3 regions of the Arthrobacter sp. NPDC058127 genome follow, and region 1 is predicted to be linked to each of the others. Evidence: riboswitches for the same ligand, from Rfam matches in the RefSeq annotation. Region 1 holds a riboswitch; each other region holds the start of a gene.

The links. Region 1 has a riboswitch for S-adenosylmethionine ahead of ACFVTG_RS12800 (hypothetical protein). Riboswitches for the same ligand answer to the same signal wherever they lie in the genome.
Positions count from the first base shown of each region.
Region 2: another riboswitch for S-adenosylmethionine. It lies ahead of ACFVTG_RS09815 (DUF1737 domain-containing protein); the one in region 1 lies ahead of ACFVTG_RS12800 (hypothetical protein).
Region 3: another riboswitch for S-adenosylmethionine. It lies ahead of ACFVTG_RS06835 (aminotransferase class V-fold PLP-dependent enzyme); the one in region 1 lies ahead of ACFVTG_RS12800 (hypothetical protein).

Region 1 is NZ_JBHVTT010000008.1:64,061-71,902, forward strand. It holds gene ACFVTG_RS12775 (hypothetical protein) at 1-561, opposite strand, end outside; gene ACFVTG_RS12780 (hypothetical protein) at 563-2,185, opposite strand; gene ACFVTG_RS12785 (peptidase M10A and M12B matrixin and adamalysin) at 2,368-3,216, opposite strand; gene ACFVTG_RS12790 (VIT1/CCC1 transporter family protein) at 3,264-4,424, opposite strand; gene ACFVTG_RS12795 (hypothetical protein) at 4,692-4,880, shown strand; gene ACFVTG_RS12800 (hypothetical protein) at 4,932-5,252, opposite strand; SAM riboswitch class IV at 5,267-5,386, opposite strand; gene ACFVTG_RS12805 (sodium:solute symporter) at 5,472-7,004, opposite strand; gene ACFVTG_RS12810 (helix-turn-helix domain-containing protein) at 7,308-7,842, shown strand, end outside.
Region 2 is NZ_JBHVTT010000005.1:122,061-129,902, forward strand. It holds gene ACFVTG_RS09785 (ABC transporter ATP-binding protein) at 1-29, shown strand, start outside; gene ACFVTG_RS09790 (energy-coupling factor transporter transmembrane component T) at 26-832, shown strand; gene ACFVTG_RS09795 (UDP-N-acetylglucosamine 1-carboxyvinyltransferase) at 1,042-2,565, shown strand; gene ACFVTG_RS09800 (glutamate--cysteine ligase) at 2,670-3,971, shown strand; gene ACFVTG_RS09805 (O-succinylhomoserine sulfhydrylase) at 3,984-5,192, opposite strand; gene ACFVTG_RS09810 (rhodanese-like domain-containing protein) at 5,193-5,603, opposite strand; gene ACFVTG_RS09815 (DUF1737 domain-containing protein) at 5,600-5,857, opposite strand; SAM riboswitch class IV at 5,868-5,980, opposite strand; gene ACFVTG_RS09820 (hypothetical protein) at 6,177-6,536, opposite strand; gene ACFVTG_RS09825 (Lrp/AsnC family transcriptional regulator) at 6,592-7,023, shown strand; gene ACFVTG_RS09830 (ornithine cyclodeaminase) at 7,184-7,842, shown strand, end outside.
Region 3 is NZ_JBHVTT010000003.1:139,307-147,148, forward strand. It holds gene aroA (3-phosphoshikimate 1-carboxyvinyltransferase) at 1-401, shown strand, start outside; gene rsgA (ribosome small subunit-dependent GTPase A) at 404-1,519, shown strand; gene hisN (histidinol-phosphatase) at 1,579-2,391, shown strand; SAM riboswitch class IV at 2,552-2,664, shown strand; gene ACFVTG_RS06835 (aminotransferase class V-fold PLP-dependent enzyme) at 2,700-4,124, shown strand; gene ACFVTG_RS06840 (class I SAM-dependent methyltransferase) at 4,176-4,952, shown strand; gene ACFVTG_RS06845 (metal-dependent transcriptional regulator) at 4,982-5,695, shown strand; gene ACFVTG_RS06850 (MFS transporter) at 5,736-7,187, opposite strand; gene ACFVTG_RS06855 (hypothetical protein) at 7,261-7,635, shown strand; gene ACFVTG_RS06860 (hypothetical protein) at 7,757-7,842, shown strand, end outside.

The DNA.
Region 1 (7,842 bases):
GGCCGCGTAGGAGTAATCGGGATCACTGGCCGACATGCCTGATTTGAACCGCTGGACGAGTCGCCAGCCAGCTCGAATTCTATCCCTAGCTGCTACCAACGTCGCCCACGTTTTATCTCTAAGGGATTCTACGTCGGCGTCATTTAGGGACGCGGCCGGTTTTCCAGTCGGGATCGTGTGCCCTGAAAGCGCTAGCATGCTTTCGACGGTTTCTGGAGGAAGGCCCTCTGCGCCGAGAAGAAGGATACGTAGAGAGCCGGCGTAGACTTTCATGGACGGCTTTAAGCTGAGCCAAAACTCTTTCCAATTATTGGGCTTTATATCCGAGAGTTCGCGGAAGTAGCCCGTCTTGAGAAAGCGACCTAGCATGTAAAAGGCCGTCTTTGCGGTTTCCGGCGAGTTCCACGTCCCAAACGGAGAGCAGAGGTCGAGCACCCTTTGGGCCAAAGCGGCGCGGAGGTGATCTCCGCACAAGAGGTCACAGAATCTCAGCCGTGTTTCATTGCCATTATCTTGTGGGCTGAGGATCAGCACCAAGTCATTTCCGAGAGAAGCCTTCACGTCAGTGATCCACATCCATGACTCGGCTGTCGGTTTGAGCTATTAGAGTTAGCGCAGCATCTAAGTCCCGGGGGTGCGGATCAAATGCTGTTGCGAACCATTCCCATTCTATTGTCTGAACCGGAGCCAGATAGATCTTGCGCGTTGTCTCCACATCCTTGTGTCCCAGCAAAGCCTGGATACGGACCCAGATGTTGCTCTCGGAGACTAGCTGTTGAAGCCCTCTTCGATTTTCGATGCCCATCCTTCGAAGCTCAATCATCGCCGCAAGGGCGAAGGCGTGCAATGCGAAAGAGTGCCGCAACATGTGTGGGTGGATGCGGATGCTTGATTCGTTGGAAAGAATTATGCCTGCGCTGTCTTCTTGGGTTTGAATCCGCGCCATGCGGGAATTCGCAGCGTCAAACACATCGTTCCAAGTCGAGGTTGCCATTGGGCCGCCACCGTATCCCAGCCAAAGGAATAGTGGCCTTCGAGCGCCGTTTTCGTCAATTGAATACAACCTTCGCCGATCACTTAGCGCTAGTTTGTCAAGCGCCGTTTCAGTGACCTCGCCGGAAGTTGAATCAGTATATGTAATGCTCTCGGCTATTCCGTCCAGCCGGTGGAGGCGAGTTGCGATAAGTGCGTTTTCGATACCCTCGTAAAGGCCGCTCTGGATGCCATGAAGTTCCTCAACAGCTCTATCTTGCTCCGTGTAGCGAACTAAGACGTCTCTGATTTGAGGACCAAAATAGTAGAGCCTGCCGCGGGCGGGCTTCCCCTTCGATAACGACGCAGGGATTCGGCCTCTAAATAGTCCGTTACCCGACTGTCTCTGGGCTACTTCAAATGTGAGGAGTCCGGCCGCCTCTGCGCGCCTCATACCGGTGGAGTAAAGAAGATCGGCATACGAACTGTTGCGCCCAGCCATCATTAGCACCGAATCATTGTGGGCATTCGCTTGGCCCAACAAGGCTTCGGATCTCCAGCGCCAAAAGGCACGCCGAGTCACCCATTTGACGTCCGAGATGGTCTGTCCTTTTCCTGCGTTTATCGCTGGGCTGCCTTCTCGTCGGCGAGGAATCGGTGAAGCCTTGATGAAGCCTTTGTCCACCGCGTGTCCATACATGGAGTTAAGGGATGCAAGGTTTCGCGCGATGGTCCCGGCACTCACACCATTCCGAACCTCGCCACGGCGGCGAAAACTGTACTCTTGCGCCCGCCATTCTAGAAACGAGGAGATGTCATCCCTCTCCGCGGCCCTCCACTCGATCCCGAGATGTGAGTGCAGGTAGTTGAGGAAGATCGCTATATCGCCGGCGGAGCTCTTTCCTGTTTCTGGCGCCCGCTGGAGAGACTTGGTCCAAGAAAGCAATGCAGGATCGAGGCGACCATCTGGAGCAAGAAGTACATGTAGGAGCTCCCGGCTAAGGGAGATCCGAGGACTCCCTAACGCTGCATTCTTCAGCCAGCCGTCAGCGGACGACTGCGACTTAAGCACCGACCAGATGTCCACCGTTCTTACGGACCAGCGTCCCGCCAGGTTATCTGTCGGATCAGCCGCGGCACTCCCAGCCGGCGTCCCGAGGGGTTTCGCCGTCGGGACTTCGTCTGTTGAAGCTGCGAAACTTGAATGAAGCACGGTTGTCTCCTTTCGGGGTTCGAAAAACGAACCGGGGCGAAAGGATGTGGTGACGAATCGAGGATACAGCCGGCATTGAGTAGGCAACAAGCCGCCACGACCGGGCAGGAAGAGTGATCCGAGCTTTTCCGGGAACCTTCGTCCGTATCAGCGGCTCTCAGCAACTCAAAGGGACGGTTCAGTCACAACACTGCTAGACGCGACATGGGACGCGACATGGGCATTTCCCATATAAGACCCGCCACGTGGCCCAATTCGTGTTGGATCACCGCGGAGACGTAATGCGCTCCGCCGGAGATGCCCAGCAGTTCCGTGATTTGCGGGGCGTCCAGGTCCAGGCTTCCCGTCACGTAGCTTTTGGGTCCGGAGCCGAAGCTGTACATGGTGCTGCCGCCAGTGCCGATGACGGATCCAGCCAAGCCCGGAGCCGCCTCGGGAGTGGTCCAGGAAATCAGCAGGGGCGCCCAACGATCTCCGTAGAGCGCGGGCTGGTACGGCTTGCGCTTCTCGGCGGGCTTTTCCGTGCTGGCGCCGTCGTCGATGAACTTGAGGCCCGTGGCAGCAGCGATCTTGGCGATGGCGTCGGCGATGAGCCCCTCGGATCCGGCCGGGGCGAGGGCTGCGTTGACCACGTAGTGCAATGGACGGCACGGAGAGTAGCTCACGGGTGTGCCGTCGGCATTGGTGGCCAGGAACTTGTAGGAGTTGCTGGCCACAGCGGGCTTGGCGGGGGAGCCGAGCGGGTGGCCGGCCTCTTCCAGTCCAGGCGGCGGGGTATCCGGCGCGCGGGCAGCCTTTTGCTGCCCGTCCCCGGGAACCGCGTCGGGCCCGGAGCTGCTTGCCGTGGCATGGGCGGAAGGAGCCAGATTAGGAAGCAACCCAATGATGCCCGGGTCGCCGCGGAGGAAGCCACTGACAAGCACGGCTACGGACGCAACCACGGCCACCACCATCACGTTCCGGAACAACGCCAGTGCGGTACTGGCGCGCTTGGGCGGCGGGCCGCCGTCGTACCCGTAGTTTGAATGCACGTCTTCTCCCCAAGTCCCTGTACCGGCGCCCCCTCGGGCCGGCGCTGCTATCCGATCACAGCGCCGAACACGAGGCCCAGCCCATACGTGGCCGCGGCCGCACCGAGTCCGATGGCGAGCTGCCGGAGGCCGCGGGTCAGCGGCGAGGTCCCGGACAACAAGCCGACGACGGCGCCAGTCGACAGAAGCGCGATGCCCACCAGCGTACCGGCCACAGCAAGCGCTGCGAAGCCCGTCATGCCGAAGATGAACGGCAGGATGGGCACGATGGCGCCCGAAGCGAAGAAGCAGAAGCTCGAGATCGCGGCGCCCCAGGCGGAGCCCACGGCCTCGTGCTCATTGACGGTTTCTTCCACTTCGGGGTGGAGGGAGAGGCTGGGATCGCAATCGCAGCTGTAGAGGCCCATGCGCTCGGCGGCCCGGTGTTCGGCGGCTTCGCGGGACATGCCCCGGGCCAGATATACCAGGACCAGCTCATTGTGCTCGATGTCCAGGGCCGGGGCTGCGGTCAGTGTGGCCTGGGTGGGGCGAGTGGCCTTGAGGAGCTCGAGTTGCGAGCGGACCGAGACATACTCGCCGGCACCCATGGACAGCGCGCCCGCCAGGAGGCCGGCGATACCGCTGAACAGGACCACGGTTGCGGGAACGCCCGTGGCCGCCATGCCCATCACGAGCGAAAGGTTGCTGACCAAGCCGTCGTTGGCGCCGAATACGGCCGCGCGGAAGGTGCCGGACAACCTATTGCGGCCGCGCGTCGCCAGGCCACGGACTACTTCTTCGTGGATCTGTTCATCAGCCGCCATGGCGCGGGTTGCTGCTGGATCCTTCGTATAAGGCGAACGGCCTTCAGCCCGTTGGGCGAGGGCCAGCACGAACACGGATCCGAAGTTCCGTGCCAGGAAGCCGAGCATTTGGCTCCGGACGGAGGCTGCTTTCGGCATGCCGGCATGTTCGCCGAGGAGCTTGAGCCAGTGCGCCTCATGGCGGCCCTCGGCATCTGCGAGAGCCAACAGGATTTCGCGTTCCTCGCCATCGCGGCGCTGCGCCAGTTGACGGTACACGGCGGCCTCGGCGCGCTCGTCCGCCAAGTACTGCCGCCAGCGCTTGATGTCCGACGACGGGGGAGTCTTGGGGGCTGCTTCGTCTTGCGATGGACTGCTTGAGTCCGACGGATTGTCTGAATACGAGGGTTTTGTGTGCGGGTGCACCGGGACTCCTGGGTCGCTGGGGCGGGCTTCATCGCCTCATTGCGGCTCCACTCTATCGCCAATTTCCGCGGTTTTTCGGCCGGTAATCCTCACTGGACATTTTAGGCGTGCCTCAAAAACCGGGAGGCTCGCGGGAGGCCTTGACCGCCGCAGGGGGCAGTGCTGGGATGGATGGACAGGGTCCACGAATTGGCGGGGTGGCGTTGGACCGGCTGCCTCACTTGCCTGTCCGATGGGCTCAGCGGCACGTCGAACGGAGGTTGCACCATGGACAGCACCGAGACCCACGCCCGCCACCCCGACCGTCCCACGGTCGAGGCCGATCCCGCCTACGACTACAGCGAAGACCTGGAGGTGGACGAGGACTGGGAGGAACAATCCGAGGTCCTCGACGACGACGAACGGGTGGTCCCGCTCGACGCCGAGGAACACCGCGAGGACGAAGAGTTCGAATAGCCTCTGCTCGCTGAACCGGCCTCGCTGAACCTGACTCGCTGAATCCGGGCCCTAGAACGCGCTCAGGATGAAGTGCCGCTGCACGCCCGCCCGGTGCCCGGTTGCCGCCACCGTGAGGGTGAGTTTCCGTGTCGCCGGGAACCAGCGGGCGGGCTGGACCGCTTTTGAAAGCGCTTCGGTGATGAGCCGTGGCTCATGATGCCAATAGCGTTCCAAGTTTCCGTCCACCACGAACGTGATGGAGCCTTGGGAGAGGTCGACGCCGGGAATCACCCGGACGAACTCGTCCACCCGTCGGGGGCGTGGCAACAAGAGGCTTCCGGTCTGGGTGGTGCGCTCAGCTGTGGCGGTAGCGCCGTTTTCGAAAGGCATGGCCTTCTCCTGTGGAGTTGCTCTTGCCCGTTCGGTTGTCTCTGGTCCGAGCCGGGCCGCTTCTTCATCCGAACCACCCGTGAACATGGGGTTGGCGTGTGGCAAGTCGGAGCTTGGCGCCACATCTCTTGAAGCTGTTCCTACTGTACATGCAGGCGCGGCGCCGCACCTCTCGAAGGAGAAGGTGCGGCGCCGCCGTCGTACTTAATTCTGTGAAGCTTAGTGGCTGGCCACCGGGTGGGCCTCCAGCGGGAGTTCCTCGGTGACCGCTCCTGCGACGCGGCGGTCCCAGGCTTCGCGGACCTCGGGTTCCGTGGGCGGCGTCAGCAGGGAGACCACAACGTAGATGACGAGCGACGCGCCGAGGCCCCAGTAGATGGGATCGTTGGCGTAGACGCCGTCTTCGCTGGGGATGATTCCCGTGGCGTAAGCGATCAGCAAGGCCAAGGTCAAGACCGAGCCGACGGCCATGGACCATGCCGCTGCGATGCCCGTGCCGCGCTTCCAGACCAGGCCGCCCAGGATGGCAACCAGGAGGCCACCTACCAGGATGTCGTAGGCGATGGTCAGGGCCACCACGACGTCCTGCGCCGCCATGGAGATCAGCACGGCCACGATGCCTAGTCCAAGGACCCAGTAGCGGTTGGCCTTGACGTCGTGCTCGGGGTTCTCGGTGTCGTCGGTGTTGATCGTCTTGCCGAACCAGCTGGCCACGAACGGGACAACGTCGGCGCGGGCAACGGTGGCTGCGGCGATGAGGGCTCCGGATGCGGTGGACATCATGGCAGCGACTGCTGCGGCCATGACGAGGCCGCCGATGCCGATCGGCAGGATGTGGGTGGCAACCTCGGCGTAGACAACGTCCTTGCCAAGGGCCTTCACGTCGATGTTGGGCAGGGCCACGCGGGCGGCCAGGCCAATCAGGGCGCCGGCGACGCCGTACAGGACGCAGTAGATGCCGGCAGTGGCGCCGCCCCAACGGGCCACCTTGGGGGTCTTGGCGGTGAAGACGCGCTGCCAGATGTCCTGGCCGATCAGCAGGCCCAGGGTGTACACCACGAAGTAGGTGATGATGGTCTGTGCTCCGATGCCGTCCAACTGGAAGAAACTGGCGTCAACGCGGGCACGGATACCGTCGAGGCCGCCTGCGGCGTTGAGGGCGAACGGCAACATGAGGAAGAAGATGCCCACCGTCTTGATGATGAACTGCACCTGGTCGGCGAGGGTGATGGACCACATGCCGCCGATGGTGGAGTAGACCAGGACGATGGCGCCGCCGACGGCGATGGCAAGCCAGCGCTCCCAGCCGAAGAGGACAACGAAGATGGTGGCGTAGGCACCCGTGGACGTGGCACACAGCATGAGCGTGTAAGCGAGCATGACGATGCCGGAGGTCTGCGTGGCGCGCTGGCCGTAACGCAGGCTCAGCATCTGGGAGACCGTGTAGATTTTCAGCCGCTGGATGGTGCCGGCGAAAAGCAGGCTCAGGAGGAGCACGCCCGAACCGATGGCGACGACCAACCACATGCCGGAGACGCCGAACTTGTAGCCGAGGCCGACGCCGCCAACCGTTGAAGCGCCGCCGAGGACGACGGCGGCCATGGTGCCGGTGTAGAGCATCGGACCAAGGCGGCGTCCTGCCACCAGGAAGTCGCTGTTGTTCTTGGTGCGCGACTTGCCCCACCAGCCGAAGGCCAGCATGGCGAGCAAATACACCACCACGATCGCAATATTGATGAACGAAGAGTCCACGGTTGGCTCCTGAAAGTGATGCGCAGAGTTCTTGGGGATTCCGACGCCGGTCCGCTGGGTTTCGCTGCGGGTTGCGGAAGGTCTCTGCGCTGGTGATTGGGGAGAGTAGTCTGTGATGTGTGCCTCACAAACAACACTTGTTGCCTATGAGGATACGTAGTGATGCGAGTAACAGTCAAGGCGTTGCTTTGCGCGGCGGGCGGATCGGCGCTCCTCTGGCTGTCCAAAGGGTCCGCCACTCGGGCGATCCGGCTACTATTGCTGCAATGACAGGGCCGCAGAAACGGCCTGAAAGGTTCGTGAATGAAGGCTCTCCCCGTTGAACCGAGCAACGTCCCCGTTGCCATCGGTTCCAGAATCCGCGCCGCCCGCCAATCGCAGCGGCTCACCATCGAGCAGGTTGCCGACGCCACCGGCCTGACCAAAGGGTTCCTGAGCCGCGTGGAGCGTGACCTGACATCGCCGTCGGTCGCTTCCCTTGTGACGCTTTGCCAGGTCCTTTCAGTGTCCATCGGCGATCTTTTCGCGGCACCGGAGACACACCTGACCCGGCGCGATGATGGGCCGCGGATTTCGCTCGGCGGCCAGGGAATAGTGGAGCGTCTCCTGACTGCCCGGTCGGAACGGCGGTTGCAGATCCTGCAGGCTTCCATCGAGCCCCGCGGCCGCGGAGAAGCCGAGCTTTACGCCGTCGATTGCGACGTCGACGTCCTGCACGTCGTCAAGGGCCGCATCAAATTGATCCTCACCAACGAGGAGTACGAGCTCGAAGAGGGAGACACGCTGTCCTTCCCGGGCCGCGAGCCGCACACCTGGGTCAATCCCACGGACGAGCCCG
Region 2 (7,842 bases), on a different contig from region 1:
GCGCCCGGCAGGAAGCGGGTGCGGCATGAGGGACGCACTGACCCTGCGCGGCAACAATGCCCTCCTGACACGCGCGAATCCGCTGGCCAAGTTCGTGTCGGTCTTCCTGATCACCCTGGTGTTGGCGTTGTCCATCGACTTGGTGTCAGCCTCGACCGCGCTCCTCGGCGAACTGGCGTTGTTCCCCCTCGCGGGGCTCACCGTGCGCTTGCTCTGGCAGCGCGGCTGGCCCTTGATTATCGCGGCCGCGCTCGGAGGTTGGAGCACCGCGATCCTGTCGGCGGACAGCGGAAGGATACTGCTCGACGTCGGGATCTGGTCTATCAGCGAAGGCTCACTTCAGCTGGGACTCGGCTTCATGCTGCGTGGCCTGGCCATCGCGCTGCCAGCCATCCTCCTCATGAGCTGCACCGATCCGACCGACCTTGCCGATGCCTTGGCGCAGAAGGCGAAACTGCCGCACCGTTTTGTCTTGGGCACCTTGGCTGCGCTGCGGCTCGTCGGGCTCATGGCGGAGGAATGGCAGACCATCGGCATGGCACGGCGCGCGCGGGGTGTCGGCTCGCACGGGAGCCCGCCGCAACGGTTCAAGGCCATGCTCGGCCAAAGCTTCGGGCTGTTGGTCCAGGCGATCCGTCGGGCGTCCCGCTTGGCCGTGACCATGGAGGCGCGGGGCTTCGGCGGCGGACGGCGGACCTGGGCACGCGAATCCACCTACAGCCGCCTGGACGTCTGGGTTCTCGCTGGCGGGCTGGTCATTGCGGCCGCAGCCGTGCTCGCGGCCCAATGGGCAGGGACGTGGCACTTCGTCTGGCTGAAGCAGCCCAACTGACTCGCATTTGTTGTCGTTTTGGGGCCTCATAACGACAACTACTGCGAGTTACTTGGGTGGACGAGTGGCTGGCTTCTGGTGGCCGCGAGCAAACGCAACACGCAGGCTTTGGACCACGCATATCGCACGAGACGACTATTCTCCAGCATAATCGGCGTGTTGTGTCACAAAACCTCCAGTCCGTAGACCATCCGTGATATTTATTAGTCATGACGCAACCGACTGCCGAACATGTAGGTCTCCTTCTTCGCGACGCCCGTGGCGAAAAGGGCTGGACACAGGGACAGCTCGCTTCGGAACTGGGTACCAGCCAAAGTGCCATTGCCCGTATGGAGCAGGGCAAGCAGAACCTCAGCCTACGCATGATCGAGCGCCTTGAGTCGATCTTCGGGCGAACTATCGTCAAGGTCGGCAAACGGCAGATGACCCACCTGCGTGTGGAGGGCGGACGCACGCTCTCCGGCTCGGTGGACGTCAACAGCAGCAAGAATGCCGGCGTCGCCCTGCTCTGCGCGAGCCTCATCAATCGCGGCACCACCACTTTGCGCCGGCTTGCCCGGATCGAAGAAGTCAACCGGATCGTCGAGGTCTTGACCTCCATCGGTGTCGAGTGCACCTGGCTGAACGGCAACGATCTGCGCATCCGCCGCCCGGAGACCCTTGACCTCGCCTCCATGGACGTGGAGGCCGCACGCCGCACCCGCAGCGTCATCATGCTGCTCGGCCCCCTCCTCGATGAGGCAGCCTCATATCAACTGCCCTACGCCGGCGGTTGCGATCTCGGGACTCGAACCGTGGAACCGCACATGCAGGCGTTGCGGCAGTTCGGGCTCTCGGTGGAGGCCAAGGCCGGCTTCTATTCGGTACAGGCCCCACCTGCCGACGGCGACCACCGCACCTTCGTGCTCACGGAGCGCGGCGACACCGTGACCGAGAACGCCATCATGGCCGCCGCACACCGCAGCGGTACCACGGTGATCCGCAATGCCAGCCCCAATTACATGGTGCAGGACCTCTGTTTCTACCTGCAGAGGCTCGGCGTGGTGATCGACGGCATCGGGACAACCACCCTGAAGATCACGGGCCGCCCGGCGATCGACGTCGACATTGAATACTTCCCTTCGGAAGACCCGATCGAAGCCATGAGCCTGATCACCGCGGGCATCGTGACCAACTCGGAGGTCACCATCTGCCGGGTCCCCATCGAGTTCATGGAGATTGAACTTGCCACGCTTGAGCAGATGGGCCAGCAGCTCGACATCTCCGGCGAATACTTTGCGCGCAACGGACGGACTCGCTTGGTGGATGTCACCACCAAGCCATCACGCTTGCGTGCGCCTGAGGACAAGATCCATCCGATGCCGTTCCCAGGGCTGAACATCGACAACTTGCCGTTCTTCGCGGTCATCGCAGGCAATGCCGAGGGACAGACCATGATCCACGACTGGGTCTACGAGAACCGTGCGATCTACTTGACCGAGCTCAACAAGCTCGGTGCCCAGGTTCAACTGCTCGATCCGCACCGCATCTATGTCAATGGTCCGACCAAATGGCGCGGCGCGGAAGTCGGATGCCCCCCGGCACTCCGACCCGCAGCTTGCCTGCTGTTGGCCATGCTGGCGGCCCGCGGCACGTCCGAGTTACGCAACATCTATGTGATTGAGCGCGGATACGAGGACCTGGCCGAGCGGCTCAACACTATTGGTGCCAAGATCGAGTACTTCCAGGACTGACGCGCGTCGGATTCTGCACGATTCGGACTTCCAGCAGAATCATTCGGGCGTGCCGCAAAATCCCGATCTGTCTCCGCAAGGCCGCCATGGCGCACAATGGATCCGTGCGCACTTTTGGTGTGGAAGAGGAATTGCTGATCGTCGATCCCGTGACCGGCGAGCCGCTCGCCCTTGCCGACGCGCTCCTCTCGGGCCCCGCCCAGGACGGCCCCGAAGGCCGCGATGGCTCCGGCCACCATGACCCACCCCACGACGGCCCCGCGCTCGACGGCAACGGCAGCCCCGAAATCGGGCCTGCCCTTGAGGAGATCGACGGTCCCGATACCGGCCTAAGCCACGAGCTCAAGCTTGAGCAGATCGAAACCCAGACCCGGCCATGCCGCAGCTACGCGGAGCTCTTGCACCAGATCCGCAGGGCCCGGGGCCTCGCGAGCCACGCCGCACGGCGCCACGGCGCAAGGATCGCCGCGTTGGCCACATCGCCCGTGGACGCCGCGTTGCACACCACTCCGGATCCCCGGTACGCCATCATGCTCGAACGCTTCGGCATCACCGCACACGAACAGCTCACCTGCGGATTCCACGTGCACACCTCGATCGAGTCCCCCGAGGAAGGTGTGATGGTCCTGGACCGCATCCGGGACAAGCTCGCCGTCTTCACCGCGATCAGCGCCAATTCACCCTACTGGCGGGGGCTGGCCACCGGTTTTGAGAGCTACCGGACGCAGGCATGGAACCGCTGGCCGTCCTCGGGGCCGTCGGCCATCTTCGGTTCCTTGGCTGCTTACCGGAGGGTTGTCAGGAGGCTCATCGAAACGGGAGTGTTGCTCGACGAGGGGATGGTTTACTTCGACGCCAGGCTCTCCCGGCACGTTCCCACAGTGGAGGTCCGGGTGGCCGATGTCTGCCTACGGGCCGAGGATGCGGCGCTCCTCGCAGTGCTCGTCAGGGCCTTGGTCGAGACTTCTGTTCGTGAGTACCATGCCGGAATAGAGCCGGCGGCCGTACCCACGGCGCTTTTGCGGATGGCGTCCTGGCAGGCAAGCAACTTTGGACTACGCACCGAGCTGCTGGACTTCGGAACGTTCCGCCCGGAGCCCGCCGCGGACGTCGTCTGGTCGTTGGTGGAGTATCTGGAACCTGTGCTGGCCGAGCAGGGTGAATTCGACCTGGTCCAAACCGGAGTGGCAGCGATCCTGGGCCGTGGCAACGGCGCCATCGAACAGCGTGGTGTCGCTGAGCGCTGGAGCGAGAGCAACGGGGGCGCGCCCGACGCCGCCGGGCTGGCCGCCGTCGTCGAGCACGCTGTTCAGATCACGATGCGCTCAGAGCGGGACGAGAGCGACACCAAGCCGCAACCCGTCCTCACTTGGGTGCGCCAGGACTGGCGCGAAGCGCCGGGCTAACCCGGCGCCCGGCTAGACCTGCTTGAGGGCCCGCTCCAGGTCCCCGATGAGGTCGTCCACATCCTCCAGGCCCACCGAAAGCCGCACGACGCCGTCGCTCAGGCCAATGGCCGCGCGGCCTTCCGGACCCATGGCGCGGTGCGTGGTGGTGGCGGGGTGGGTAATAAGGGACTTCGAATCGCCCAGGTTGTTCGAGATGTCGATGACGGCGAGCCCGTCCAGCAGCGCGAAGGCGGCCTCTTTTGCCGATCGCCCGGCAGAGGGGAGCAGCTCCAAGGTGAGCACGGTTCCGCCGGCCTTCATTTGCTTCGCGGCGAGCTCGAACTGCGGGTGCGACTTCAGGAGCGGGTACTTGACCCAGCTGATGGCCGGCTGTTCCTCAAGCCATTCGGCGATCCGCAACGCAGATGCCGAGGAGTGATTGACGCGCAGCGCCATCGTCTCCAGGCCCTTGGTCAGGACCCAGGCGTTGAACGCGGAAAGCGACGGCCCGGTGTGCCGCATGAGCTGCTTGACGGGACCGTCGATGAATTCCTTGGTGCCCAGGATTGCTCCGCCAAGGACCCGGCCCTGGCCGTCGATGTGCTTGGTGCCCGAGTAGACAATCACGTCTGCGCCGAGCTCGCCGCAGCGCTGCAGCAAGGGGGTGGCGAAGACGTTGTCGACGACGACGGTAGCGCCGGCTGCGTGGGCCAGCTCGCTCACCGCGGCGATGTCCACGATTTCCTGCATCGGGTTCGACGGCGACTCGAAGAACACTGCGGTTGTCGGCTCGGACAGGGCAGCACGCCACTGGTCCAGGTCAGGCCCGTCGACGAAGACGGTCTCGACACCCCAGCGCGGCAGGATCTCGTTGAGGATGACGAAGCAGGAACCGAAGAGCGAGCGGGCGGCAACCACGCGGTCACCGGCAGCCAGCAACGCACCGAGGGCGGTGAAGACTGCGGACATGCCCGACGCCGTCGCGAAGCACGCTTCGGTGCCTTCGAGCAGGCGGAGGCGCTCCTGGAAGGTGGCTACGGAGGGGTTGCCGTAGCGGGAGTAGACGAAGCGCTCGTCCTCGCCCGTGAACGCGCGCTCTGCAGCTGCGGCGGATTCGTAGACGAAGCCGGAGTTCAGGAAGACGGCCTCGGACGTTTCCTGGAAGTTGGTGCGGTCAAGGCCGCCGCGGACTGCCTGGGTGTCAGGGCCCCAGCCGGCGGCGTCAGGATTGAAAGTCACTTAGATGTTCCCCAGGTTCGTTGGAAGTCCGCGGTTTTTCCAGCCGTTCACGGTTCGCTCGCCGTAGCGGTCCGGTTCGCCCTCAAAGCCCTCAAGGACGTTGTAGGCGGTGTAGCCGGCCTGCGTTGCGGCGATCGCAGCGGCGATGGAACGCTGGCCGGAGCGGCAGAGGAAGACCAATTCGGTGCCGTCCGCTTCGGGAGCCTGCTGCTTCAGATCGTCGATGAAGCGTGAGTTGGGGATCCCGCCGGCCAGGTTCCACTGGATGAACAAGGGATCGTTCTCGGTGGCTTTGGTGTCCGGGATCCCGATGTGTGCCCACTCGCCTTCCGTTCGGACGTCCACCAGGATGGCGCCTTGTTCCAGCTTGGCCCAGGCGTCGTGCGGGCTGAGGTCGCCTGCATAGCTCATGCGTGGCCCTCGCCGTCGAACTCTTCATCAAGCTGGTCTACTGCATTGGCAACTGCGGCATCCGCGCTCGCGATCGCCGCGGGCAGGACGACAGCCTGGGCCACGATCACGTCGGTGCCGTTGAAGGTCGCGGCCGGACTGCCGTGCAACACATATCCCTCTGCGAGGGCGGTGGAAATCCGCTCGCAGAATTCCTTGGTGTCAGGGCCCGTGACGAGACGGTAGGAGAGTTTTTCTTCGGTGGGTTCAGGCATTGGTGCTCCTCAGTCACGCTTGCAGTTCGAAAGTGTCGATACGCCGAGTAGTCACCTGAGGCACCCCGCCGGAGAGAGGGTTGCCGACCAGCAAGTCAGGGCTTCGCGCTGGTACTCATTACTCAAGAAGAAAAATAACATCCACGACGGCGCCCTGCAGCACCGGCCGTCGTCATGTTCCGTAACCGGACGGCTGTGGATGGTGGGCCCACGCTGGCGAGGGCCCCGGGCTGAGCTTGCGAAGACTGGGAGCCAGTGGGTGGGCCCACGCTGGCGAGGGCCCCGGGCTGAGCTTGCGAAGACTGGGAGCCAGTGGGGATTAGGATTCGGTTTCATCGGGCAGCGGTTCCAGGCTCGCCTGGATCCGGGGTGGGAGGGCGTCGAGCCGTGACCCTACCCCTGTGGGGGAGTGATGAAAAGTGGAACCTTGATGCTTCCGGATTTCCAGCAACTCGTGGACGGATATCCCGGTGGCCGTGGCGAGTGCATGCAGCGAGAGGCTGTTGTGATGAGCCAAGGCAAAAACAACACCCGACAGGGCTTCGAAACCTTCGGTCTCGTAGATTTCCTTCACCAAGTTGGACATGCCATTCGCATCATCGATTGATCCCGCTGACGCACCAGTCGCCATGGCCGTCAGCGACCATGCAGCAGAGTCGGGGCTGATGTAGATGCTCATGTCGATACCCTACGGACTCAGGCCCGCTTGGGGAATGGGCGATACGTTTATCTTTATGGCAGCACTCACCGATCTTGACCGCCAGCTCCTCTCTGCCCTGAGGGAGGACGGCAGGGCGTCCGTGGCCAGCCTCGCGCGCACGTTGGGCGTCGCCAGGGCCACTGTGAATAGCCGGCTCGAGCGTCTTGTCTCCTCCGGAACCATCGTTGGTTTTACCGCGAGGGTGCGCGACGAGGTCGATCCACTTGCGATTCGGGCTATTGCGCTCATTGCAGTGGAGGGAAGGTCTGCCGACAAGGTTATTCGCCAGCTCCGGGGACTTCCCGAGATTTGGGCGCTGCACACCACGAACGGCGGATGGGACCTCGTGGCGGAGCTACGCACGGAAAGCCTCAGCGATTTTGACCAGGTGCTGGGCAGGATCCGCGGCATCGAGGGGATCGTCAATAGTGAGACGAGTCTTTTGCTCAGCTCAGTCCTGCGATAACCGCTCACGTGACGTCGGCAGGCCACTTAAGCATTAAGTGCAATAACGGTCGTCATTTTGTACAGATTTTCAATGAAAAGTACGTACTTTGGCAATTGTGGATGCATATCGCCGCTCCGTAGCCTCGTAGCAACAGTGCTTATGAGGGAAAGGAGCGCACATGACGCGCTTTGTCGATGTCCGCAATATGGTTCGCTGGACGGCCGGGCGGGGCCCGGAGGCCATCATCTCGGAGATGATCCAGTACTTGGAGGACGACTTCCAGCGGTGGGAATCTTTTGACAAGACTCCGCGGGTGGCAAGTCACACGCCATTTGGCGTCATCGAGCTGATGCCCACCAGCGACCACGAAACATACGGCTTCAAGTATGTAAATGGACACCCTTCGAATCCCGCGCGCGGCTTCCAGACCGTGACAGCTTTCGGTGTGCTGTCCGACGTCCATAACGGCTACCCGACGTTCCTTGCGGAGATGACTGTGCTGACAGCGCTGCGGACGGCGGCCACGTCCGGAATGGTCGCGAAGAAACTCGCGCGCCCCGACGCCCGGATCATGGGGATGATCGGAACCGGAACCCAATCGGAGTTTCAGGCGCTGGCCTTCCGGGCGGCCCTGGGTATCAACACGGTCAGGATCTGGGACACGGATCCGGCTGCGATGGAAAAGTTCGTCCGGAACATGGCTCCCCTCGGCTTCGACATCACCATCGCAGCTTCGGCGGCGCACGCAGTTGAGGGCGCCGACGTCATCACCACATGCACGGCGGACAAGGCCAATGCCACGATCCTGACAGCAGACCAGGTTTCGCCCGGTGTTCA
Region 3 (7,842 bases), on a different contig from region 1:
ACTTCGACGAAACCAGCGAACTCGCCCCTACCGTAGCGGCATTGTGCGCCCTGGCTACCGGCCCTTCCCGGCTCACCGGCATCGCGCATTTGCGTGGACACGAAACAGACAGGCTGGCTGCGCTGGTCGCCGAAATCAACCGGCTCGGCGGCGACGCCGAGGAAACCAGCGACGGCTTGGTGATCCGGCCCGCAGCGCTGCACGCCGGCGTCGTGCACAGCTACGCGGACCACCGCATGGCCACCGCCGGCGCCATCCTGGGGCTCGCCGTCGAGGGTGTCCAGGTTGAAGACATCGCGACGACGTCCAAGACCATGCCCGAATTTCCGCAAATCTGGGCATCGATGCTCACTGCCGGCCCAGCGGCTGCGGACCCCGTTTCAACGGAGACAAGCAACTGACGATGGCTCGCGACGCACGCTCCTGGGATGAGTCCGATGTCCGGATCCGCCCCAACAAGAAGGGCACACGCCCCCGCACCAAGGACCGCCCCAGCCACGACGACGCCGTGATCGGGCGCATCATCACAGTCGACCGCGGCCGCTACACCGCGATAGTGGACGAAAGCTCGGACAACGAGCGCATCGTCATCGCGGCCCGCGCCCGGGAACTCAGGCGCTCCCCCGTGGTTCCCGGAGACTTCGTGGCCCTCGTCGGCGATGTATCCGGAGCCCCGGACACCCTCGCGCGCCTCGTGCGCGTCGAGGAGCGCAAGACGCTCCTGCGGCGAAGTGCCGATGACACGGATCCGATCGAACGGGCCGTCGTCGCCAACGCCGACCAGCTCGTGGTGGTGGTTGCGGCCGCCAACCCGGAGCCGCGGACAGGATTCATCGACCGCGCATTGGTGGCAGCGTACGACGCCGGAATCGAGCCGCTGCTGCTCGTCACCAAAGCGGATGTCAAGGATCCGACGGAACTGCTCGCCAACTATGTGAGCCTGGGTTTCCCGATCATCATCAGCCGCACGGCCGACGCGGGCGCCTCCGGCATCGACGCCCGTTCCGACGACGGCCTGTCCGCCCGCCTCGATGGTGACGCCGTCGGCCAGTTGCGGGACTACCTCGACGGCAAGGTCACCGTGCTCCTGGGCCATTCCGGCGTCGGGAAATCCACCATGGTGAACGCCCTGACCGGCGCCGAACGCGCCACGGGTGGAGTCAACGCAGTAACGGGCCGCGGACGCCACACCTCGTCCTCTGCCCTTGCGCTGAAGCTCAGCGACTCCCCGGGCGGAAGCTGGATCATCGATACGCCCGGCATCCGTTCCTTCGGCCTCGCCCACGTGAACCCTGACCGCATCCTGCATGCCTTCCCGGATCTGGAGCCCGGAACGGAAACGTGCGAGCGGGGCTGCAAGCACGATGCCTCCGCCGTTCGATGCGGACTGGATTCCTGGGTTGCCGATGGCCATGCCGGGGAGGCCGGCCCCGCCCGCCTCGCATCGCTGCGCAGGCTCCTTGGTGCCGACCCGCGCATGGAAGCCCAAGAGGCCAAGGAACTGGGTACGGTCAACTAACTCAGCGCATGCCGGGCTACGTCCCCGGCTCACCGGCGAATAGACGGTAGTTTGGAACCATGACCCAACCCGATTCGAGCTACAACGACGACCTGCGGCTGGCCCATGTCCTCGCCGACTCCGTCGATTCCCTGACAATGGAGCGGTTCAAGGCGCTGGACCTTCAGGTGGAGACCAAACCCGACCTGAGCCCAGTCACCGATGCCGACAAAGCCGCCGAGGAAGCAATCCGCGGGCAGCTCTCCCGTTCCCGCCCCCGCGACGCCGTCCTCGGCGAAGAATTCGGCAGCACGGGCCACGGCTCAAGGCGTTGGATCATCGATCCCATCGACGGGACCAAGAACTTCGTGCGCGGCGTACCCGTCTGGGCAACGCTGATCGCCCTCGTGGACGAGGGCGAAGTAGTGGTGGGGCTCGTCAGCGCTCCGGCGCTCGGCAAGCGCTGGTGGGCGGCCAAGGGCTCAGGCGCCTACATGGGCCGATCACTGGCCGCAGCCACCCGGCTGAAAGTCTCCAACGTGTCGCGGCTTGAGGACGCCTCGCTTTCCTACTCCGAGCTTTCCGAGTGGAAGCAGCACGATAAGCTCGACAACTTCCTGGGCCTGGAGAACGATGTCTGGCGCAGCCGCGCGTACGGCGATTTCTGGTCCTACTGCCTCGTGGCCGAAGGCGCCGTGGACATCGCCGCCGAGCCGGAGCTCCAGGTCTACGACATGGCCGCCTTGGTACCGATCGTGACGGAGGCCGGCGGACGCTTCACGTCCCTGGACGGCACGGATGGCCCCTTCGGCGGAAACGCCGTTGCGAGCAACTCGATCCTGCACTCCGAGGTCCTCAAGAGGCTCAACCCCGAGCTCGACGACCTCCTCTAGTCCACCCTCTTCACTGAATAAACGACGGCGGGCGCCCCTTTTTGGGGGCGTCCGCCACTCTTTCTTCGGCAGAAGGCACATTTTTCCGGCCGTGTAACAATCCGCTTAACAATCCCGGTCACATTGGAACGAGCCTTACCGGTGTCCTAGTCTCTTTACAGGTCACGAGTGCCAGCGCGAAACCCCGGTTTGCTGGCCGGCAACCCTCCATCGCGGCGGGGTGCCCCGGGTGACGACCCGGCCGGTCCGGAACGGATGCGGCAAGCGCGGACCCCCTGTACGCAGGGGTCCCTCTTGAGTGAGGTCCCATGAGCACAGCCACATTTACTTCTCCTGTTCTCCCGCAGCACCACGAATCCGGGCATCAGCACGGTGAATCCCGGACACCGGCATCGCGCCCACTGGCCGCAGTCACCGGCGCGGAGTTGCAGGCACCCCTGATCCAGGGCGGCCACATCCGCTACGCCAACCTTGACTACGGCGCCTCCGCACCTGCCCTGACCGTGGTCTCCGCGTACCTCAACGAAATCCTGCCGTACTACGCGAGTGTGCACCGCGGCGCAGGCTATGCCTCCCAAATCAGCACCTCGGTCTACGAAAACGCGCGCAACATCGTCCGTGACTTCGTCGGCGGCAGGCCGGACGATTCCGTCATTTTCACCCGTAACACCACCGATTCCCTCAACCTCCTGGCCGGCTGCTTGCCGGTCGAGGACGGCAGGCACACCGCCGAAGTCCTTTACCTGGACATCGAGCACCACGCCAACCTGCTGCCGTGGCAAGGCGTCCCCCACCGAAGCGTCGTTGCCGCGGGAACCTTGTCCGAGACCGTTGCCAACGTCCGCACGGCGCTCTCCCACGGTGGCGTCAGCCTCCTGGCGGTCACCGGTGCGTCGAACGTGACCGGCGAGATCCTGCCCATCAAGGAACTCGCTGCCTTGGCCCACGAATTCGGGGCGCGGATTGTGGTGGACGCGGCGCAACTCGCCCCGCATCGCCGCATCGATATCGCCGCCGCGGATGTTGACTACTTGGTCTTCTCGGGGCACAAGCTTTATGCACCGTTCGGCGCCGGTGTCCTGGTGGGCCGTCCCGACTGGCTCGACGCCGGCACGCCCCACCTTGCAGGTGGCGGCGCTGTCCGCGAGGCGCGCCTGGATTCCGTCAGCTGGGCCACGGGCCCGGCAAGGCACGAAGGCGGCTCACCGAACGTACTCGGCGCGGCCACCCTTGCCCGCGCCACCCAGGTCATCGCCAGCCTCGACCACGATGAATGGCACGCCCACGAGGCCGCCATCCGCTCGCACCTGGTCGAGGGCCTCAAGGAAATCGACGGCGTCACCGTGCACCAGATCTTCAGCGACACGGATCCCGAGGACACCATCGGCGTCGTGAACTTCTCGCTCCAGGGCTACGACGCCGGACTCGTTGCGGCCTATCTTGCGGCCGAACACGGCATTGGCCTGCGCGACGGACGCTTTTGCGCCCACCCGCTGCTCAAGCGCCTCGGCCTTCCCTCCGGTTCCCTGCGCGCCAGTTTCGGCGTGGGGTCGCGATTGGAAGACGCCACCCGGCTCATCGCGGGCATCCGGGCGCTCAAGAGCAATGGCCTCGGCTGGGACTACGTGGTGGATGCCGGCCGCTGGGTTCCGGCGAACGACCATCGCAGCTACCCGGAGTGGGCGCCCAACACTCCCGGGACCGCGGGCGCCGCACCCTGCAGCATCGACTGATTGCGGTAGATTCGTAGGGTATTTTTCCTGTCCTACGAAGGGAGTTCCCGCGTGTCCCCGCGACCCAAAGGCACGTCAGCCGGCCCCAAGCTCTTCGAGGAACGGCGCCTTGAACTCGGTCAGAGTTTCCAGGACGGCGGGGAGCACTATGATCGCGTGCGGCCCGGCTACCCCGCGGATTCGGCCGACTGGCTGCTACCTGTAGGCGCGCGGGACGCGGCAGACATCGGCGCCGGCACCGGAAAGTTCACCGCTCTTCTCGTCGAGCGCGGGTTGGCGGTGTCCGCAGTGGACCCCTCCACGGACATGCTCATGCAGCTGCGCAAAACGTATCCGCATGTGATCGCCTTGGAGGGCACGGCCGAGGCAACTGGACTGGCGGACTCAGCATTCGACGTCGTCAGCGTTGCCCAGGCCTGGCACTGGTGCGATCCCCTCGCCGCCAGCACCGAGATCGCCCGGATCCTTCGACCGCAGGGCGTCATCGGCTTGATCTGGAACCAGCTGGACACTTCAGTGCCCTGGGTCCATCGCTTGTCCCGAATCATGCATGCCGGCGATGTCCACAAACCGGACTTCCGGCCTGTGGTGGGCCCGGAGTTCGCCGGCCTCGAAAGCCACCTGACGCGTTGGGAGGATCCCTTGACTCCGGCGGACATCCTCGAACTCGTGAAGTCGCGCAGCTACTACCTGAGGGCGAACGACGCCACCCGGGCCAAAGTCATGGGAAATCTCCGGTGGTACCTCTTCGAACATTTGGAACATGCCGAAGACGAGGCCATCCCCTTGCCCTATCTCACGCAGAGCTGGCGGGCGCGGAAAGTCTGATCCGGCCGGTTCACGATAGGCTTGGAACCGTGAAGACCAGTGCGCCCTCCTCCTCGATCGAGGACTACGTCAAGGTCATCTACTCCTTTACGGAGTGGCAGGACAAACCCATCACGTCCTCACAGCTCGCGCAGCGGCTCGGCGTCGCCAATTCGTCCGTCTCGGAGATGGTCCGCAAGCTCAAGGACCAAGGCCTGGTTGACCACCAGCCCTACAGCGCCATTACGTTGACCGCCCAGGGAATTCAGCTTGCCTTGGGCATGGTCCGCCGGCACCGCCTGATCGAGACATACCTCGTGAGGGAGTTGGGCTACAGCTGGGATGAAGTCCACGATGAAGCCGAGATGCTCGAACACGCCGTCTCGGACACCTTCATCGATCGCATGGCCGCAAAGCTGGGTAACCCCGGACGCGATCCCCACGGTGACCCCATCCCCGCAGCGGACGGCTCAGTGACCCTCCCGCATGCGCACCGGATGATAGAGCTCGACGACGGCCATTCCGGCAAGATCACCCGGATCAGCGACGAAAACCCGGAGCTGCTGCGCTACCTGTCCGCCGAAGAAATCGACCTCGATGCCAGCATCCAGGTGATTGGACGCAAACCGTTCGGCGGTGCGCTGGTGGTCCGGATCGGAAAAGGCCCGGGCAGCCGCGACTACGATCTCGCCGATGAGGTCGCCTCGGCATTGTGGGTAGCCACCGACGTCGAACACGAAGGCTGCGTCCTCGCGGAACGCTGACGAAGCCGTGTTTTAGAAGGCGTGTTTTAGAAGGCGCTGTTCAGGCGCGCTGGGCGGCCGTCCCGCCGTCGTCGGGCGCTGGGCCTTCCGGGGAGTCCACCACTGCAGCGCCCAGCACCGGGTTCCGGATCCCGACGGCGGATGCCGCCGCCCCGAGGAAGAACAGCACCGCGGTGACCACCACGGCATTCATGAGGCCTTGGCGGCTGAAGACCGGACCGATGATGAGCCCGGCAAAAGCGATGCAGATCAAGCCCGCGATACGGGCCACGGCGTTGTTCACCGCGGAGCCGATCCCGGCCTCCTCCGTGGGTACCGCGCCGAGGATAGCAGCGGTGAGGGGCGCCACCAAGGTGCTGAGGCCGATCCCGAAGACGATCTGCCCGGGCAGCACTTGCGTCCAGTAGTTCAGGGGCTCCTGGACGGCCAGGGTCATGAGAAAACCGATTCCGCAGATGAACGGTCCGGCCGTCATGAACCACCGCGGACCGTACTTTCCGGCCAGTCCACCGAAGAATGAGGCCGTGAGCATCAGGAGGACTGTCGCGGGAAGCAACGCGATCCCCGCAGTGGTCGCCTTCATTCCTCCCACTTGCTGCAAGTAGATGCCTACGGCGAAGAAGCCGAGCGACAAGGCGCCGTAAATGGCCAGTGTGGCGATGTTTCCCCAACCGAAATTGCGGATGCCGAAGAGCCGCAGGGGCAACATCGGTTCCTGGGTCCTGGCTTCGTGGACAAGGAAGAGGACCAGGCCGACGGCTCCGACAGCGAGCGGCATCCAGACCACCATGTTCCCCCAGCCCATGCGCCCTTGTTCAATGAACGCGTAGACCGGGCCACCGAGTCCCACCATGGCCAGGAACGCGCCGAGGTAGTCGATCTTCTTGCTCGTGTCCGTCGCGGCATCGGACTTCCGCAATCCGGCGAGGATCGGCCAGACGGCGACGGCCGGAATGACATTGATAAAGAAGATGACGCGCCAGGACAGCAGATCGACCGATGCGCCGCCGATCAGCGGGGCGACGATAGCGGCCGCGCTGGTCCAACCGGACCATTGGCCGATTGCCTTCGACTGCGCGGGCCCGGAGAAGAACGTGACGATCATCGCGAGCGAACTCGGGACTAGCAGGGCACCGGCGATCCCCTGGAGGGCCCGCGATACCACCAACACCTCCCCGTTCCAGGCAAGACCGCACGTGACGGAGGTGAGGGTGAAGCCGGCGAGTCCCCATTCCAGGATGCGCGCGCGGCCGAAGTGGTCGGACAAGGATCCGGCGACCAGGATCAGCGCGCCCAGGGTCAAAAGGTAGGCATCCACCACCCATTGCTGGATGACAAGGCCACCACCCAACTCGCGGCCAATTGCCGGGAGTGCGAGGTTCACCACGAAGCCATCCAAAATGGCGATGAAGGAAGCCACAATAGCCACAACAAGGACCCGCCTTTGCAGCGGAGTGCTTGGCAGCAGGGCCGCTGCGTCGGTCATGAGCACAGCCTACGCCTGCTAGAACCCTGTCGCCCGGATTCCTGCGGATCCTGTCACGGCGATAGTCCCGTATCGTTGAATGGTGATTAGCAGACGTGACGCCGCATTGGCCCTTGATATCTCGATGGAAATGGCCCAACGCCACGGCATCCCCTCCCGGCTTTCACAAGCCGAGCTGAACGAGCTGCAAGACAATCCACCTCAGTGGCTCGTCCAATCCCGCGCCAACCGCACCGGCAAGCGTCCTGTGTGGGTGCACCTGAGCTGCGTCGTGTGCGGTTACACCGAAGCTGCGCGTCCCAAGAAATGGTGGCCGGAGTTCACCTACGTTTTCTGTGGTCACCACCGGAATAGCGAGGTCCCCGGAATCCTGCCCGGCGAGGTCCGCAGCGAGTACGAAGGAATCGGCTCGCGCTTCGTTGGCGTTGTGGACGTCCCGGCTTCCGAAGCCTAGTTCCTTGGGCGTTCAGCGGCCGGTTGCTTTCGCCTGAAACAGGCGTAGCTTACAAGGAGAGGGCCTTTCAGGACCCTCTTTGCAGGATCTGCAGGGAAGATCCGTAGTTAGGGAGCATGACATGCCTGACAAAGCGCCTCACCAGCACGAGACGAAGAAGAGTATCAAGTCCATCAAGGAGAAACGGGCAGTGAAGCGTGCCAAGCA